Regions from separate parts of the Falsiroseomonas sp. HC035 genome, predicted to be linked through region 2. Evidence: predicted binding sites of a transcription regulator. Region 2 holds the regulator's gene; each other region holds the start of a gene.

Region 1 (3,271 bases), on a different contig from region 2:
AGAGAATGCGCCGGTGCACCGGCTTCAGCCCGTCCCGCGCATCCGGCAGGGCGCGCGCGACGATGACCGACATGGCGTAGTCGAGGTAGGACCGGCGCATCTCGGTCTCGAGACCAACCGGTGCGATGTCGTGGCCCGGCCCCTTGGGGTCGCCAGGCGGCGGTGACGTGTCGCTCAACGCGCAATCCTCATGCTTGGCCGGACGCAGCCGGGTCTCGCGGGTTGTGGATTAGGCAATTCCGCGCCCCGGCGGAAGGGTGCAGCCCCTCCCAAGGCCAATTCCTGGCCGGAAACGGCCCGCAATGTGCCGTTAGTTGCGCCCTGCCGCTTCACTCGTGGCTCATGCCGGCCTGAAGCAACTGAGGACATGGGTCGCAGGAGCCAGGCGGAGATGCGGCAAGTTGGCATGGCGGCTACGCCGTCGCGGGCGGCTGGCGCGTGACGCTGCCCTGTATCGACCTGCTGCTGGGCAAGTTGGCGCGCGGCTACCCGCAACTGGAACAGAGCTTCGGCCGCCACATCCACTGAGGCTACCGGCCGTAGCCCAGGCTGGCCCGCCCGGACTCGGCCGAGGAGTACGCCGCCGTGGCCGAAAGGCTGAGCCTGGAACTGCTCGCCCTGGCCGGAGTCGCGCCGGGGATTCGCGTGCTCGATGCCGGCTGCGGCTTGGGCGGCACCCTCCCCTGCCTGGAGGAGCGGATGCAGCCGCTGAACCTGGTCAGCCTGAACATCGACCCGCGCCAACTGGCCCGCGCCGCCTTCCTGGCGGAGGTGCGGCGCGTGCTGCGGCCGGGCGATGCGTTGGAACTGTCGGATTTCGTGCCTGCCTCGGCCTGGGTGCCCATAACGCGGCTGACCCGCGCTTCGTGGTTCGACCGGGTGAAGCGGTTCGGCACCTGCGACGTGACCCGTTCCGCCGCCGGCTATCAGCGCCTGCCGGCCGGGGCCGTGCTTGCCCTGGCGACGCTGCGCGACATCACCCGCCACACCCTGCCGACCTATGCCTTCCTCGGCCGGATGCTGCAGGCCAGCGGCCGGGGCGGGGCGGCCGAGGGCTGGGGGCAGGCTGGGCTCCCCTTGCTGGATCTGGACGGCCGGACTGGGCTGCTGCGCTACAGCCTGCTGCAATTCGAGCGGCCGCGAGCCGCCGGCAGATCCCTCATCACGTACCGGCCTCACCAAGATCGGACGGACGCGGACGAACGGTCCTTAGAACGGAATATCGTCGTCCAGGTCGCTGCCGCCCTTCGGCGGAGCGCTGCGGCCGCCGCCGCCCCCGCGGGCGCCGCCGCCGCTGTTGTCCCAACCGCCGCCGCCAGAACGCGCAGGAGCCGAGGAGCGCCCGCCGCCGCCGTAACTGCCGCCCGTATCCCCCTCGCCCGGGTCAGCCCCGCCGCCGCCGCGCCCGCCCAGCAGTGCGATCTCGCCGCGGAACTGGCGCAGCACGATTTCGGTCGAATACTTGTCCTGCCCTGACTGGTCCTGCCACTTCCGGGTCTCGAGCTGGCCTTCGACATACACCTCGGAGCCCTTCTTCAGGTACTTCTCGGCGATTTCGCCCAACTTCTCGTTGAAGATGGCCACCGAATGCCACTCGGTGCGCTCCTGCTGGTTGCCTTCGCGGTCCTTGTAGCGCTCGGACGTCGCCAGGCGCAGGTTGACCACCCGGCCGCCATTCTGGAAGTTCCGCACCTCCGGGTCCTTACCCAGACGGCCAACCAGGATCACCTTGTTCACGCCTGCCATCGCCGGCCCCTCGATCTGAACCGCGGAAACTAGCCCGACGCTGCCGCGCCGACCAGACAGGGCTGGGCTGCGCGCGACAGGCCTCGTAAAACCTCTTCCCGCCCCACCTATATGGTGGCAAAACCCCCAGAACACAATGCGAACGTGGCATCCCTCCGGGAGGCTCCGTGCGCCTATCCATCGGTGGACATCCATGACCGGCCAGATCCGTGTGCGCGGCGCGCGGGAGCATAATCTCAAGAATGTCGACATCGACATCCCGCGGGACACGCTGACGGTCGTCACCGGCCTGTCCGGCTCCGGCAAGTCGTCGCTCGCCTTCGACACGATCTACGCAGAAGGCCAGCGCCGCTACGTCGAAAGCCTTTCGGCCTATGCCCGCCAGTTCCTGCAACTGATGCAGAAGCCCGATGTGGACAGCATCGAGGGCCTGTCGCCGGCGATCTCCATCGAACAGAAGACCACCAGCCACAACCCGCGCTCAACCGTCGGCACGGTGACGGAAATCCACGACTACATGCGCCTGCTCTGGGCCCGCGTCGGCGTGCCGTATTCGCCGGCCACAGGGCTGCCGATCGAGGCGCAAACGGTGTCCCAGATGGTCGATCGCATCATGGCGATGCCGGAGGGGACGCGCCTGCTGCTGCTGGCGCCCGTCGCCAAGGGCAAGAAGGGCGAGTTCAAGAAGGACTTCCTGGAGTTCCAGCGCCGCGGATTTGAGCGGGTGAAGGTCAACGGCACGCTCTACCAGGTGGCCGAGGTGCCGAATCTGTCGAAGAAGCTGAAGCACGACATCGAGGTGGTGGTGGACCGCATCGTGGTCCGCGAGGGCATCGAGGCGCGCCTGGCCGACAGCCTGGAGACCGCGCTCGCTTTGGCCGACGGCGTTGCCTATGCCGAGAATGCCGATGGCGAGGGCCGCACCGTCTTCAGCCAGAAATTCGCCTGCCCGGTCAGCGGCTTCACCATCGAGGAGATCGAGCCGCGGCTGTTCTCCTTCAACTCCCCGCAGGGCGCCTGCCCGACCTGTGACGGCCTCGGGACACAGAGCTTCTTCGACCCGCAGCTTGTGGTGCCGGACGACACCAAGTCGCTGAAGGACGGCGCGGTGCAGCCCTGGGCCGGGGCGCAGTCGCCCTATTACGACCAGACGCTGGAAAGCCTGGCGCGGCACTACAAGGTCTCGATGACCAGCCAGTGGGGCGACCTGACCAAGGCGTTCCGGCATGTGGTGATGCATGGCACCGGCGCCGAAATCGTGACGCTGAAGTACAAGGATGGCCTGCGCGCCTACGATGTGAAGAAGGCGTTCGAGGGCGTCATCCCCAACCTCGAGCGCCGCTACCGCGAAACCGACAATCCGTGGGTGCGCGAGGATCTGTCCCGCTACCAGGCCTCACGCGCCTGCCCCGTCTGCAACGGCCACCGCCTCAAGCCTGAATCGCTGTCGGTGAAGATCGCCGGCGAGCACATCGGCATGGTCAACGACCTGTCCATCATCAAGTCCCGGAAGTGGTTTGCGGGA
Region 2 (3,271 bases):
GCAGGCCGTCCGCATATTCACCGGCGGCTTCGTCCCTCCCGGGGCTGATGGCATCCTGCTGCAGGAGGATGCCGAGGAAGCCGGCGGCGTGGTGACGGTGCGGGAGGCCGTGGCGCCGCAGCGCTGGATCAGGCGGCGTGGCCTGGACTTCACCACGGGCGACATCCTGCTGCCCGCCGGACGCCGGTTGACGGCCCGGGACATCGGCCTCGCCGCCGCTGCCAACCACCCCTGGCTGATGGTGCATCGCCGCCCGCGCATCGGCATTCTGGCCACGGGCGACGAGATCGCCCTGCCCGGCGAGCCGATCCCGCCCGGCGGCATCGTCAGCAGCAACGCCCATGCCCTGGCCGCCCTGGTGCGGGCCGGCGGCGGCGATCCGCTGGTGCTGCCCATCGTGGCGGATGATCGGGATGCGATCGCCGCCGCCGCCACGGCCTCCCGCGGCTGCGACCTGCTGGTGACGACGGGCGGCGCCAGCGTGGGCGAGCATGACCTGATCCAGGCAGCGCTCGGCCGGGACGGCTTTGCGCTGGATTTCTGGAAGATCGCCATGCGGCCGGGCAAGCCGCTGATCTGGGGCCGGCTCGGCGCCACGCCGGTGCTGGGCCTGCCCGGCAACCCAGTCTCCGCCCTGGTCTGTGGCGTGCAGTTCCTGCTGCCGGCACTCGCCGTGCTGTCCGGGCTGCCGCCCGCGGCGCCGCGCACCATCCTGGTCCGGGCCGGCGCCGACCTGCCGGCGAATGACCGCCGATTCGATCATTTACGCGCCACGCTCGGCACCGATTCGGACAGCCACATCACTGCCACCCCGTTTCCGCAGCAGGACAGCTCCATGTTAGCCAATCTGGCGCGGGCAGAAGCGCTGATCCTGAGGCCGCCCTTGGCGCCGGCCCTGCCCAAGGGGGCCGAGGTGCCGGCCATCCCATTGGGCCAGTTCGGCATCTAAGCCCCGCTACGGCGCGTTTTTTGGCAAGAGCCGCGAAAAAGATTTGACGGCCTCGCAGGAACCTACATAGAACATCCATGCCGGTTGCCCGTTTGTTCGGCACCCCGTGGTCCCCCGACCGGCTGGAGAACGCCATGCTGACGCGCAAGCAGCACGAGTTGCTGATGTTCATCGACAAGCACCTGCGCGCGACCGGCTTCTCGCCTTCCTTCGAGGAGATGAAGGACGCGCTGCGCCTCAAATCCAAATCCGGCATCCACCGCCTGATAACGGCCCTGGAGGAACGAGGCTTCCTGAAGCGCCGCGCGCACCGCGCCCGTGCGCTGGAGGTTGTGCGCCTGCCGGAAAACGTCGCGCCGCGCCGGGCCGATCCCGGGCCGGCACCTGCTCCGCCATCCTTCACGCCGAACGTGATCCGGGGCCATTTCGCGCCGGGCCTTGCCGGGGTGCAGAAGGCAGCGAACGAAGCGGGCTCTGTCGCCCTGCCGCTGTATGGTCGGATTGCTGCCGGCATGCCGATCGAGGCGCTGCGCGACACCTCGGCCAGCATCGACGTCCCGGCCGCGCTGCTGAGCGGCGGCGAGCATTATGCGCTGGAGGTGGCTGGCGATTCGATGATGGAGGCTGGCATCCTGGACGGCGACACGGTGATCATCCGCCGCGGCGATACGGCCGACAGCGGCGCGATCGTGGTGGCACTGGTCGATGACCAGGAGGTCACGCTGAAACGCCTTCGTCGCAAGGGCAATTCGGTGGCGCTGGAGCCTGCGAACCGCGCCTACGAGACGCGCATTTTCGGGCCGGACCGGGTTCGGGTTCAGGGCCGGTTGATCGGCCTGCTGCGCCGCTACTGAGCCCTCAGTAGGGGTCCCATTCGTGGCGGCGTGCCGCACGCCAGGCGTGCAGCCGCTGCCACGCTGCCGTGGCGACGACACCGCTCAGAATCCCGGCGACCAGCATCCATGCCATGTCCATGACTCGCGTCCTTTCCGCCCTTCCTGTCCGGGCATCCTGGATCTGGCCCGGCTAAGGCATGGTTAACGCGATCCCGTATCGACGGTTGCGCGCGGCAGGTCGGAGGCGCGACCTGGCATCGGGACCGGCGGCACCCAGGGGCGGTCGCCTCGCAGGCCGCGGTCCGTGCGGATGACGGCCGCCGTGCCGAGCCAGGCGGCCTGGGCGCCGTCGCGCCACATCGCGAACCGGTCAATGGTGACGCCGCTGCGGCAGCGCGGCTCCATCGCCTCGAGCGCCACGACCAGCGCAGCGTGGCCGCAGGCCTGTCCGGGGTCCAGGGGCGGCATACGCTCCCCGCGCCGCGCCGGTGGCCCCCGTAGCAGCACGGCGACGGCGCTGCCGGGCCTTGGCTGGAAGCGGCACGCTGTCGGCGTGCACGAAATGGCGCCGCCCGCGACTTCCCCCTGTCCCGGCAGTGCCAGCGCTTGGGTCGCGCCCATCGCGCGCAGCATGTTGTCGCGCGCGAAGTTGCGGGCCCCCGGGACGCGGTAGAGGTAAATCCCGTCCGCCGTGCGCAGCGCCACCAGCCGGGCGTCGCTGGACACCAGCAGGTCCGGCGGTGGCGAGACGAGACCCGCCGCCAGGCCCGCCAGGATCACCGGCACCCCGAACAGCCGCAGACCGCCGCGCCACAGGCACAGCCAGCAGAATCCGAAGGCCGCCAGCGCCAGCCCCCAGCCCGGCAGTGGGGGCATCGCCGGCGCAGCCCCCGGCATGTCTGCGACCAGACGCGCCACGAGCAGGATGCACTCAACCCCCCATCCCATGGCCCAGAGCGGCCAGTCCTGCAGTCCGATCGGCAGCGCCAGCACCGCCGCCAGCGCGGCCGGCATCACCAGCAGGGAAGTCAGCGGCACCGCCACCGCATTGGCCAGCACCCCGAACACCTGCAACCGCCCGAAGTGGTGCAGGCCGGACGGGGCGGTGGCCGCGCCCGCCAGCAGGGATGTCAGCACCAGCCCTGCCAGCAGCAGCAGGCCGCGCCGCCACCAGGCGCGCCGGGGCTCCAGCCGCGCCAGCCAGGGCCGCAGGGCGTCATGCCCGGCGATCAGCGCCAGCACCGCGCCGAAGGACATCTGGAAGGATGGCCCCAGCACTTCCGCCGGCGCCACCACCAGCACCGCCGCGGCGGCCATGGCCAGCACCCGCAGCGACAGCGCCCTTCGCCCGGCGAGCAGCGCCAGCGTCATCAGCGCCGCCATGCCGAGGCAGCGTTGCATCGGCACCTGCGATCCGGTCAGCAGCATGTAGAATGCCCCCGCCGCCAGCGCCCCCACCGCCGCCACGGCCTTCCCCGGCACCCGC
Region 3 (3,271 bases), on a different contig from region 2:
ATCTATGTCGCGGCCTACACCGCCGGCATCGCCGCCAGCCTGCCGGGCGGCATCGGCGTGTTCGATGGCGCCATCCTGATCGGCCTGCAGCCCTGGCTGACGCCGGCGCAGGTGGTCGGCGCGCTGCTGCTGTTCCGACTGTACTACTACATCGTGCCGCTGTTCCTGGCCGGCATCCTGTTTGCCGGCTTCGAGATCGCGCAGCGCCGCCACGCGCTGAAGCGCTTCGCCACGGAACAGGGCGTGACGGATGCGCTGGAAGTGCCGGTGATCGCAGGCCTGGTGGGCCTCGGCGGGGCGCTGCTGATCTTCGTTGGCGCGCTGCCGGCGCAGGGCACGGCGGTGGCGGAATGGGCGGGGTATGAGGCGGCGGTCGCCTCCCACTTTGCGGCCTCGCTGATCGGGTCGCTGCTGCTGGTGATGGGCTACGGGCTGCTGCGACGGCTGACGCTGGCCTGGGGCACCGGCATCGCGCTGCTGCTGACCGGCGCGCTGATCTGCTGGCTGCGGGCCGATGGCTGGTGGCTGTGGGGCGCCTTCCTGCTGGTGGCCGGGCTGCTGGCGGCGATGCGCAGCGCCTTCTACCGCACCGCGCGTCTGATGACGGAACCGCTGGCCGGTTCGACGCTGCTGCCGCTGGTGGTGGTGGGGCTGTGCGCGCTGATGCTCGCGCTGGTCAGCTATGGCGGCAAGGTTGCAGGCGACAGCTGGTGGGGCGTGGTGGTCTCGCCGCTGGCGCCGGACAGCCTGCGCTTTTCCGTGGGCCTCGCGGCGGTGCTGCTGCTGGTGGCGGCGGTGCGGCTGCTGCGCCCTGCGCGGCTGCAGCCGGTGCCCTGGGACGCCGAGGTCCGGGCGCGGCTCAAGGGGCTGGGGGCGGAGGCGCCGGAGATCGCCGATGGCGCGGTGTTCGGCGAGGCCGGCCGCGCCGGCTTCGGCTTCGTCCGCCGCAACGGCATCTGGCTGGCGCTCGGCGACCCGGCGGGGGAGGAGCGGGACCGCGTTTCCGCCATCTGGCGCTTTCGCGACATGTGCGAGCGGGAGGGCGTGGATGCCGCCTTCTGGCGCGTCGGGCCGGGGCTGCTGCGGGTCTATGGCGATATCGGGCTGACGGCCTTCCCGATCGGCGCACCGAAGCCGGGCGACGGGCCGCGCTTCCTGGCCTGCCGGGCGGAGAAGGACCTGGAAACGCTGGCGCCGCTGCTGCCGGGGCGGTAGGCGGCGATGCCTACTGCGTTGCCCAGATGATGCGGTGCATCCACGCAAGCTCTGCCAGGTCGAAGCTGTAGTTCGGATGCGCTGGGTTCAGGCTGGCCAGTTCGACCCGGCGGGCGGATTGGCGCAGCAACTGCTTGGCCATCACCTCCCCGGCGCGGGTGCGGACCACCACGCGGTCGCCGCGTCGCACCGGGGCGCCGGGGGAGACGATGACGACGTCGCCATCGCGGAACACCGGCTCCATGCTCTCGCCGCTGATTTCCAGCGCGTAGGCGTTCGGGTCCGGCACGTCGGGCACTGAGATCTCGTCCCAGCCGCCGCCGACCGGATAGCCGCCATCGTCGAAGAACCCCTCGCTGCCGGCCTGGGCCAGGCCGATCAGCGGGATGCGTCGGGCGATGGCGCTGCGGCCGCGGGACAGGGCAGGGGCGCCGGTGACGAGGGAGGCGAAGGCCTCGAAGCCCGTGCCGGTGGCGGCCAGAACCTTCGCGACGCTTTCGGTGGAGGGCCAGCGGGCGCGGCCATCGACACCGGTGCGTTTGGACGGGTTGAAGGCGGTGGCGTCCAGCCCGGCGCGGCGGGCCAGGCCGGAGGCGGAGAGCCCATGTTCGGCGGCGAGCGCATCGATTGCCCGCCAGACATCCTCGTGCCGCATGGATGCGGATTTCCCTGTTCGTTACAGGCGACCTGCGCCTGCTCTGGGTGATCCATCCTAGGTTTCGAGTCGGGAGGCAATAGGAACCATATCCTTGCAACCGTAGATGGAACGGTCTAGAAAGCTATTGTTCCTGTTTTGTTCAGGAACTAGCCCTCGAGGACCCCCGAGATATGTCCATCGCCCCCCGCCACGCCCCCGTCCTGGCCAGCCTGGACCGCGCGCAACCGTTCGCCTCCGCCGAGGATGCCTGGTTCTGGACCATGGCGGCGCTGACCGCCCGGCGCGACGGCGCGCGCCTCGGCGCCGGGCGCGGCCTGGTGGTGCGGCCCTGCGAGCCGGATGACGTGGTGAAGTGCCTGGACCGGCTCTACCGCCAGCGCCGCATCGACCTGGCGCATGCCCGCATCCTGCGTATCTGGGGCGAGCGGCATGAATCTCCCAGCCCGCGCATTCCGACCGAGGCCGGCGACCTGCGGCTGTGGCGCGAGGCGATGGAGCGGCTGGACTTTCCGCTGCGTGCCAAGGGGATCGTCGGCGGTCCGCCCCGCGGATTGCCGGAAGGCGAGGTGGTGGCGTTCCGGGGGCGTGTGGCATGACCGGCGCAACCTTGAACGGCGCGACCAAACCCTTGTCCACGCACCGCCTGGCGCATCGGCGGGTGACGGATGCAACGGGGCAGACCGTGTGGGTCGCCTTCGGCGGCGGCGCCGACCAGCCCTGGCTGCACCTGCTGCGGCCCGGCTTCAGGCATTGTTTCGCAGCACTCGGCGATGAGGCCGGATGGACGGTGCTGGAGCCGCTGTCGGGCCGCTTGCTGGTGGCACGCCTGCCGGTGCCGGGCGGCTTCGACCTGCCCAGCTTCTATCGCCGCGCCGGGTTGCGCGTGCTCGGCCCCTTCATCCCGGCGGAGGCGGCGCCCCGCAGCCTGCCGCCGCTGGCACCGTTCACCTGCGTGGCGCTGTGCCGCGCGCTGCTGGGGCCGGCGGCACCGCGGGCCTGGACGCCGTTCCAGCTGTTCCGCGAGCTGGGCGGAAAGGAATATAATCAGGAAAAATAGGAATAAATATTGACGCCGCGCGGCATCCGGCTTATCAAGCCCCTGCCACGGGGCGAGTTGCGCTCCACGACATCCTCCTCTCCCGGTCCTCAAACTCCGACCCGTCCGGCCTTGCCGGGCGGGTCTTTTTGTTGGGGCCCCCTCTCAAGCCGAAGGAAGCGCGCATGGGTGGCCTGTTCAAGGCGCCGAAGCCGGCCGTGTCCGCCGCGGATGCCAGCGTCGCCGCCAGCCAGGCGGCCCAGGGGGCGGCCGCGCAGGCGGCCGCTACCGAAGCCGCCGCGGAGGAAACCGCCCGCCAGGCTAGGCTGCGGGCGCTGGAACGCGCACGCCGCGGCGTGTCC

What was found. The regulator LexA, encoded in region 2, represses DNA repair genes until DNA is damaged. The targets are predictions, from matches to a motif close to TGTTCTANNTANGTTC.
Region 1: uvrA (excinuclease ABC subunit UvrA) is a predicted target of LexA. The motif match lies at 1,876-1,891, and genes of this name have one in related genera.
Region 3: ACLF3G_RS12645 (S24 family peptidase) is a predicted target of LexA. The motif match lies at 1,999-2,014, and genes of this name have one in related genera.

Annotation. Positions count from the first base shown of each region.
Region 1 covers NZ_JBNXUN010000001.1:101,076-104,346, reverse strand. Annotated here, with positions in the region: gene gyrA (DNA gyrase subunit A) at 1-178, opposite strand, end outside; gene ssb (single-stranded DNA-binding protein) at 1,210-1,746, opposite strand; gene uvrA (excinuclease ABC subunit UvrA) at 1,940-3,271, shown strand, end outside.
Region 2 covers NZ_JBNXUN010000009.1:62,047-65,317, forward strand. Annotated here, with positions in the region: gene ACLF3G_RS18755 (molybdopterin molybdotransferase MoeA) at 1-949, shown strand, start outside; gene lexA (transcriptional repressor LexA) at 1,084-1,803, shown strand; gene ACLF3G_RS18765 (ComEC/Rec2 family competence protein) at 1,987-3,271, opposite strand, start outside.
Region 3 covers NZ_JBNXUN010000005.1:40,908-44,178, forward strand. Annotated here, with positions in the region: gene ACLF3G_RS12640 (lysylphosphatidylglycerol synthase domain-containing protein) at 1-1,215, shown strand, start outside; gene ACLF3G_RS12645 (S24 family peptidase) at 1,226-1,870, opposite strand; gene ACLF3G_RS12650 (hypothetical protein) at 2,044-2,469, shown strand; gene ACLF3G_RS12655 (hypothetical protein) at 2,502-2,930, shown strand; gene ACLF3G_RS12660 (hypothetical protein) at 3,095-3,271, shown strand, end outside.